2 regions of the Collimonas sp. GW821-FHT02H07 genome follow, and region 1 is predicted to be linked to the other one. Evidence: predicted binding sites of a transcription regulator. Region 1 holds the regulator's gene; the other holds the start of a gene.
What was found. The regulator LexA, encoded in region 1, represses DNA repair genes until DNA is damaged. The targets are predictions, from matches to a motif close to ACTGTATNNNNATACAGT.

Region 2: the regulator LexA is predicted to act here: its motif matches at 2,318-2,335, upstream of recA (recombinase RecA).

What each region holds. Positions count from the first base shown of each region.
Region 1 is NZ_JBWKVC010000009.1:191,418-194,742, forward strand. Features, by position in the region: gene rplI (50S ribosomal protein L9) at 1-217, opposite strand, end outside; gene rpsR (30S ribosomal protein S18) at 244-528, opposite strand; gene priB (primosomal replication protein N) at 579-896, opposite strand; gene rpsF (30S ribosomal protein S6) at 943-1,311, opposite strand; gene lexA (transcriptional repressor LexA) at 1,624-2,271, shown strand; gene AC07V8_RS15825 (RNA methyltransferase) at 2,319-3,095, opposite strand.
Region 2 is NZ_JBWKVC010000008.1:217,439-220,763, forward strand. Features, by position in the region: gene AC07V8_RS14690 (DUF1338 domain-containing protein) at 1-4, opposite strand, end outside; gene ggt (gamma-glutamyltransferase) at 197-1,858, opposite strand; gene recA (recombinase RecA) at 2,396-3,325, shown strand, end outside.

The sequences.
Region 1 (3,325 bases):
TCAGTTTTTCGCCTTGGCCTTGCGCCACAGCCAGCTTGGCTGCTGCCGCTGTTTCCAGGTCAGCGCGCTTCGCTTCGAATTCAGCGATGGCGGTAGTGGTAGCACGACGCGCCATGCGTTGCGGGATCAGGAAGTTACGTGCGTAACCGTCCTTGACGCGAACAACTTCACCCAGGTTGCCGAGATTAACGACTTTTTCCAACAGAATAACTTGCATATTTTTCTCCTATTTCAAGTCGTCAATTAAGCGTTGTGCAGATCGGTGTATGGCAGCAGCGCCAGGAAACGTGCGCGCTTGATCGCAGTGTCCACTTGACGTTGATAGATTGCCTTGGTGCCGGTCAGACGTGCTGGCATGATCTTGCCGTTTTCCTGAACAAAATCCTTGAGCGTGTCGACATCCTTGTAGTCAACGCTGGCAACGTGTGCAGCGGTGAAACGGCAGAATTTCTTGCGCTTGAACAGCGGGTTTTGTTGTTGACGCTTGTTTTTCAGTTTGCTTTTATCGAACTTTTTACCGAATGCCATTTTTGGCTCCTGTATCTAAAATAATGAATCTGCAATTTCCGCTATGTTCCCTAGGAACCGTCTGCTTCCATTGCAGCGAAATCCGTGATGTGAAATACCAGACTCCTGCCATTGCGGCTCTTACGCGCCATAAAACCGGTAAACCAGAAGGTGCCCCCCAATGGCGCCTGACTGAATCTTCCCGAAATCTCGCCGACGGCTAGCGCGGCGATTTCGAATTCGATCAAACGCTTGATTCCTGCTTCAATCGGCTCCGAACGGTGCTGCAGATTTGCAGATACGATCGGAATGCCTGCCGGTGTATAACGTATGACTTCACGTTCGGCAATTTCGGCAACCAGCTGAAACACGTTATTGGCTTGGCTCACTCCTGACGGACTCGATGGCTATAAGAATGCTGGCGGGGCAGATAAATCAGGCTGCCGGCGCTTCAGTGCGATGGCTCTTGGCAGCATCTTCCTTCTGCACAGCCTTCATCATTGGCGAAGGACCGGTTTCGGCCTTCTTCAGCTTGACGGTCAGATGACGCAATACTGCATCATTGAACTTGAAGCCGGTTTCGATTTCAGCCAGAGTTTCGCTGTCGCACTCGATGTTCAGGCAAACGTAATGCGCTTTTGCCAGTTTCTGGATCAGGTATGCCAGTTGACGACGGCCCCAGTCTTCCACGCGATGCACAGTGCCGCCACGTGTGGTGACGATACCTTTGTAGCGTTCGATCATTGCAGGCACTTGCTCGCTTTGATCTGGATGGACGATAAATACGATTTCATAATGACGCATGTAAGCTCCTTTTGGACTGATTGAAGAATCGCCCACCTCGGCGTCAAGACGAGTGTGGGAAGAGGAAAACCAGCAATAGTACGCGCAATTGCAACAAAACTCAATGTTTTCAGGCGCTCGCGGCCGCACAAACATAAGGAAGTGGCTAATCCGCATCAATTTATCTTGCATTTGCACAAATACTGTACAAAAATACAGACTGTTGATATACACAGCACAAATGTAGTACAACGCTTTTATGTCGCTCTTGTCGCTTTGTGCCTCTATCTGAATTGGATAGCCTCGGCTGTCAAACCTAGCCTTCAAACACTTATGATTAAACTGACCGCCCGCCAACAGCAAATCCTCGACCTGATCAAGGACGCCATCGAAAACACCGGCTTTCCACCGACGCGTGCGGAAATCGCGACCGAACTCGGCTTCCGTTCGGCGAATGCGGCAGAAGAACATTTGCAGGCGCTGGCGCGCAAGGGCGCCATCGTGATCGCCCCAGGCACCTCGCGCGGCATCCGCCTGACGGAAACCACGCTGCGCAGCCAGGGCACGCAACTGGCGCTGCCCCACCCGTCCCTGATGCAGCTCAGCCTGCCGCTGGTCGGCCGCGTCGCCGCCGGCTCGCCCATCCTGGCGCAGGAGCACATCCAGGCCAGCTACAACGTCGACCCCGCCCTGTTCAGCGCCAAGCCGGACTATCTGCTGAAGGTTCGCGGCATGTCGATGCGCGACGCCGGCATCCTGGATGGCGACTTGCTGGCGGTAAAGAAAGTCGACAGCGCAAGAAACGGCCAGATCGTCGTGGCCCGGCTGGGCGACGACGTCACCGTCAAGCGCTATCAGAAATCCGGTTCGGTGATCCAGCTGCTTCCCGAAAATCCCGATTTTGAGCCCATCGTGGTCAACGCCCAGGAAGACTTCGCCCTGGAAGGCCTGGCGGTCGGCCTGCTGCGTAGCTGGAACTAAGGAGCAACCAGAAACACGGCCGGGCCTGCCGCAACGGCAGACCGCCGTCAGGAGCGGTCGAGCCGGCGCCGCTTGGTCAATATCTGGCTGGCGATGCCGCGCAGGATGTTAACCTCTTCGGTTTCCAGCTGGGTTCGCGAAAACAGCCGCTTCAGGCGCGGCATCAATTTTTTCGGGCTGGCGGGATCGAGAAATTCAATTTCGATCAAAGCCTGCTCCAGATGCGCAAACATGCCGTCGATGTCGCTCAGACTGGCCGCATTGCCCTGGAAACCAATCTCGCCGGCGCCTGCGGGCGACAAATCTTCACTGGCGGCAACCCGGCATTCATAGGCCAGCACCTGCACCGCCTGCGCCAGATTCAGCGACGAGTATTCCGGATTGGCAGGGATATTCAGCAAGACATTGCACTTCTCCACCACTTCATTGGGCAAGCCATAACGCTCGCTGCCAAACAACACCGCGGCATTGAGGCTGACGTCGCCTGCGAGCTGCGCCGCCAGCGCGCGCGGCGCAGTCAGGGGCGGCGAGAATTCGCGCAAGCGGGCGCTCAGGGCGGCCGCGAAATTACAACCCTCCAAGGCTTGCTCAACGCTGTCGACGATTCGCGCCGAGGCCAGGATATCCTGTGCGCCGCTGGCGAAGGCTACGGCTTCTTCGCGCTGCAAGACGTCAGGGAAACGCGGATTGACCAGGACCAGCTCGGAAAATCCCATGGTTTTGATCGCGCGAGCGGCAGCGCCGACATTGCCGGGACTGCTGGTTTCGACCAGCACGAAGCGCAGCCGCTGAAAAAGAGACGTATTGATTTTCGCCGTGTTCATTTGTGCTCTCCACTCAAGCGACGAGCGCTATCAAACGAAAGAAAATCTGTGTTCATCTGGCCTTTCGGGTAAAAGTAAGCGGTCAATTATGCAATCTAGGTTTAAAATAGCGCCATAACGCAGATTTCTGCGACTAAAAGCTGCTTATTTATCAAAATAAGCGTCAATAGCCGCCGGAAAGTCCGCATCGTTCATTATTATCAATCAATAGGCGGTTCTGTTCCCGGTTG
Region 2 (3,325 bases), on a different contig from region 1:
ACATGCGCGCTCTTTATCGGAGGAGGATAGGCGCAGTGTAAATTTGATTCGGGCTTGGATAAAACGATAAATACTATTAGAACCATGCGTTTTACTCATGGAAATGGTGTTTTTGGTTTTTTAAGGGCGAAAAAAAGATGGGCACGGCGGATGCCCATCTTTTGCGCAACAAACCGGAAACGGCTTATTTACTTATTTAGTAACCGATGGCAGCGCCGGCAGGGCGGCGCGTATCGTTGGCGCCGTAATACAAGCCCGGACGGACGACGCCTGAAACGCCGGCATCATTGCCGGAGCTGGCGCCGGCAACGCCTGCCGCGCCCGGCAAGCCGATCATGATCAGCTCAGCCGCGCCCCAAGGGGTTTGCTCTTTCATCTTGTAGCCCATGCCGTCGAGAATCTTCAGGGTATCCGGCGACAGGCCGCGGGTTTCGTAGTACACCTCGTCCGGCAGCCATTGATGATGGATGCGCGGCGCATCGACCGCTTCCTGCGGCGCCATGCCGTAGTCGATCACGTTCAGCGCGGTTTCCAGCGTGATGGTGATGATGCGCGAACCGCCCGGCGAGCCCAGCACCATATAAGTCTTGCCATCCTTGGTCACCAGCGTCGGCGCCATCGACGACAGCGGACGCTTGCCGGGAGCGATCGAGTTGGTCGCGCCCTGCACCAGGCCGAACAGGTTCTGCACGCCGGCCTTGACGGTGAAGTCATCCATCTCATCGTTGAGGAAGAAGCCGGTGCCCGGCGCAATCACCACGGCGCCGAAGCGACCGTTGATGGTGTAGGTGGTGGATACCGCATTGCCATCCTTGTCGACGATCGAGTAATGGGTGGTTTCAGGCTTCTCGTGCGGCGCCATGCCTGGCTGTACTTCTACCGATGGCGTGGCCTTGTCGGCGCTGATCTTTTCGCGGATCGAGGCGGCGTATTCCTTGCTCAGCAAGCGCTCCAGCGGATTCTTGACGAAGGCCGGGTCGCCCAGGAAAGTGTTGCGGTCCATATAGGAGTGGCGCATCGCTTCGGTCATGTAGTGCACCGAGGCTGCCGAGTGGAAGCCGAGCCCCTTCATGTCGTAGCCCTCGAGGATATTGAGGATCTGGCACATGGTGGCGCCGCCGGAGCTTGGCGGCGGGGCGGAGACGAATACATAACCGCGGTAGTTGCACGACAATGGCGCGCTTTCGCTGATCTTGTAGCTGGCGAAGTCGGCTGCGGTAATGATGCCGCCGCCCGCCTTGGAGGCGCGTTCCACCGCGGCAGGAATCGCGCCTTTATAGAATGCGTCAGGACCGTTGCGCGAGATGGCTTCCAGGGTCTTGGCCAGATCTTTCTGCACCAGGCGGTCGCCCGGCTGCAACGGCGTGCCGTCGCGGCGCAGGAACAGGCGGGCCGCTTCCGGGTCTTTCTTGAACTGGGCGATGGTGGTGTCGAGGATGTCGGTGTCGCCGCGGTTCAGGATGTAGCCGTCGCGCGCCAGCTTGATCGCCGGCTGCATGACTTGTGCACGGGTCAGCTTGCCGTACTTGCGCTGCGCGCTGTCGAGGCCCAGCACGGTGCCCGGCACGCCAGCCGCCAGGTAGCCAAACAGGCTGGCGTTGGTAATTGCCTTGCCGTTGGCATCCAGGTACATATTGGCGCTGGCCGCGGCCGGCGCGGTTTCACGGAAATTGATGAAGGTATCGCGGCCATCGGCCAGGTGGATGGTCATGAAGCCGCCGCCGCCGATATTGCCGCAGCAGGGATTCACCACCGCCTGCGCATAGCCGACCGCTACCGCCGCATCGACGGCGTTGCCGCCCATCTTGAGGATATCGACCCCGACCTGCGAAGCAAGGTGCTGGGAAGTCACCACCATGCCGTTCTTCGCCTCGACCGCAGGCGCGGATGCCGCCTGCGCGCTGCCCAGCAAGCCCAGCAGCAGCACCGATGCCGCCAACGGTTTCAACCAATAAGTAGTACGCATACCTTCTCCCTTTTATTAGTGGGCAAGCCGTTTGCCCCTAGCTTTGAATATGGCGCATAAATTTGAACCGGCAGCGGACCGGCTGCATGAACAAATGATAGGCGCCACAATTATTGCATTGCTGTCGTCCGGGCGTTGTCCTTTTTACTTTTCCGGATGACGATATGCGTATTAAGCATAATTTGCGCCCGCGCTGCGTGGTCTGCATTCACCAGGATCGGGCATAAGTTCGACCCTAAACAAAGCTTCGGTTTGGCAGTTTGCGATAATCCGCATGCAAGTCAGGGGCTTGCGGACATACAATATGGCCACAAGCTTTTTGAAAAGATGACGACAGTGCTTGCATAAATCACTGTTTTTTTATACAGTGCTTACCTGAAGTCCCGAATTTGTCACCGTTATCTCATCACTTTTGTCGAAAGAGCAACCATGGACGATAAAAAATCCGCCGCCAACCCGGATAAAAGCAAGGCCCTTGCCGCGGCCTTGGCGCAGATCGAAAAGCAGTTCGGCAAAGGTTCGGTCATGCGCATGGAAGACGGCGCCGTGGTCGAAGAAGTGCAAGTGGTCTCGACCGGTTCGCTCGGCCTGGATATCGCACTCGGCGTCGGCGGCTTGCCGCGCGGCCGTGTCGTGGAAATCTACGGTCCGGAATCGTCCGGCAAGACCACGCTGACCCTGCAAACCATCGCCGAAATGCAAAAGTTGGGCGGCACCTGCGCCTTTATCGACGCGGAACACGCGCTGGACGTCGGCTATGCCCAGAAGCTGGGCATCAACCTGTCCGAACTGCTGATCTCGCAGCCGGATACCGGCGAGCAGGCGTTGGAAATCACCGACGCGCTGGTGCGCTCGGGCGGCGTCGACCTGATCGTGGTCGACTCGGTGGCGGCCTTGACGCCACGCGCCGAAATCGAAGGCGACATGGGCGATTCCCTGCCAGGCCTGCAGGCGCGTTTAATGTCGCAAGCGCTGCGCAAGCTGACCGGCAGCATCAACCGCACCAATACCCTGGTGATCTTCATCAACCAGATCCGCATGAAGATCGGCGTCATGTTCGGCAATCCGGAAACCACCACTGGCGGCAATGCCCTCAAGTTCTACGCTTCGGTGCGCCTGGATATCCGCCGTACCGGCTCGATCAAGTCCGGCGACGAAGTCATCGGCAACGAAACCAAGGTCAAGGTTGTCAAGAACAAGATCGCGCCGCCATTCAAGGAAGCGCACTTCGACATCCTGTATGGCGAAGGCACATCGCGCGAAGGTGAAATCCTCGATCTCGGTTCCGATGCCAAGATCGTTGAAAAGTCGGGCGCCTGGTACAGCTACAACGGCGAACGCATCGGCCAGGGCAAGGAC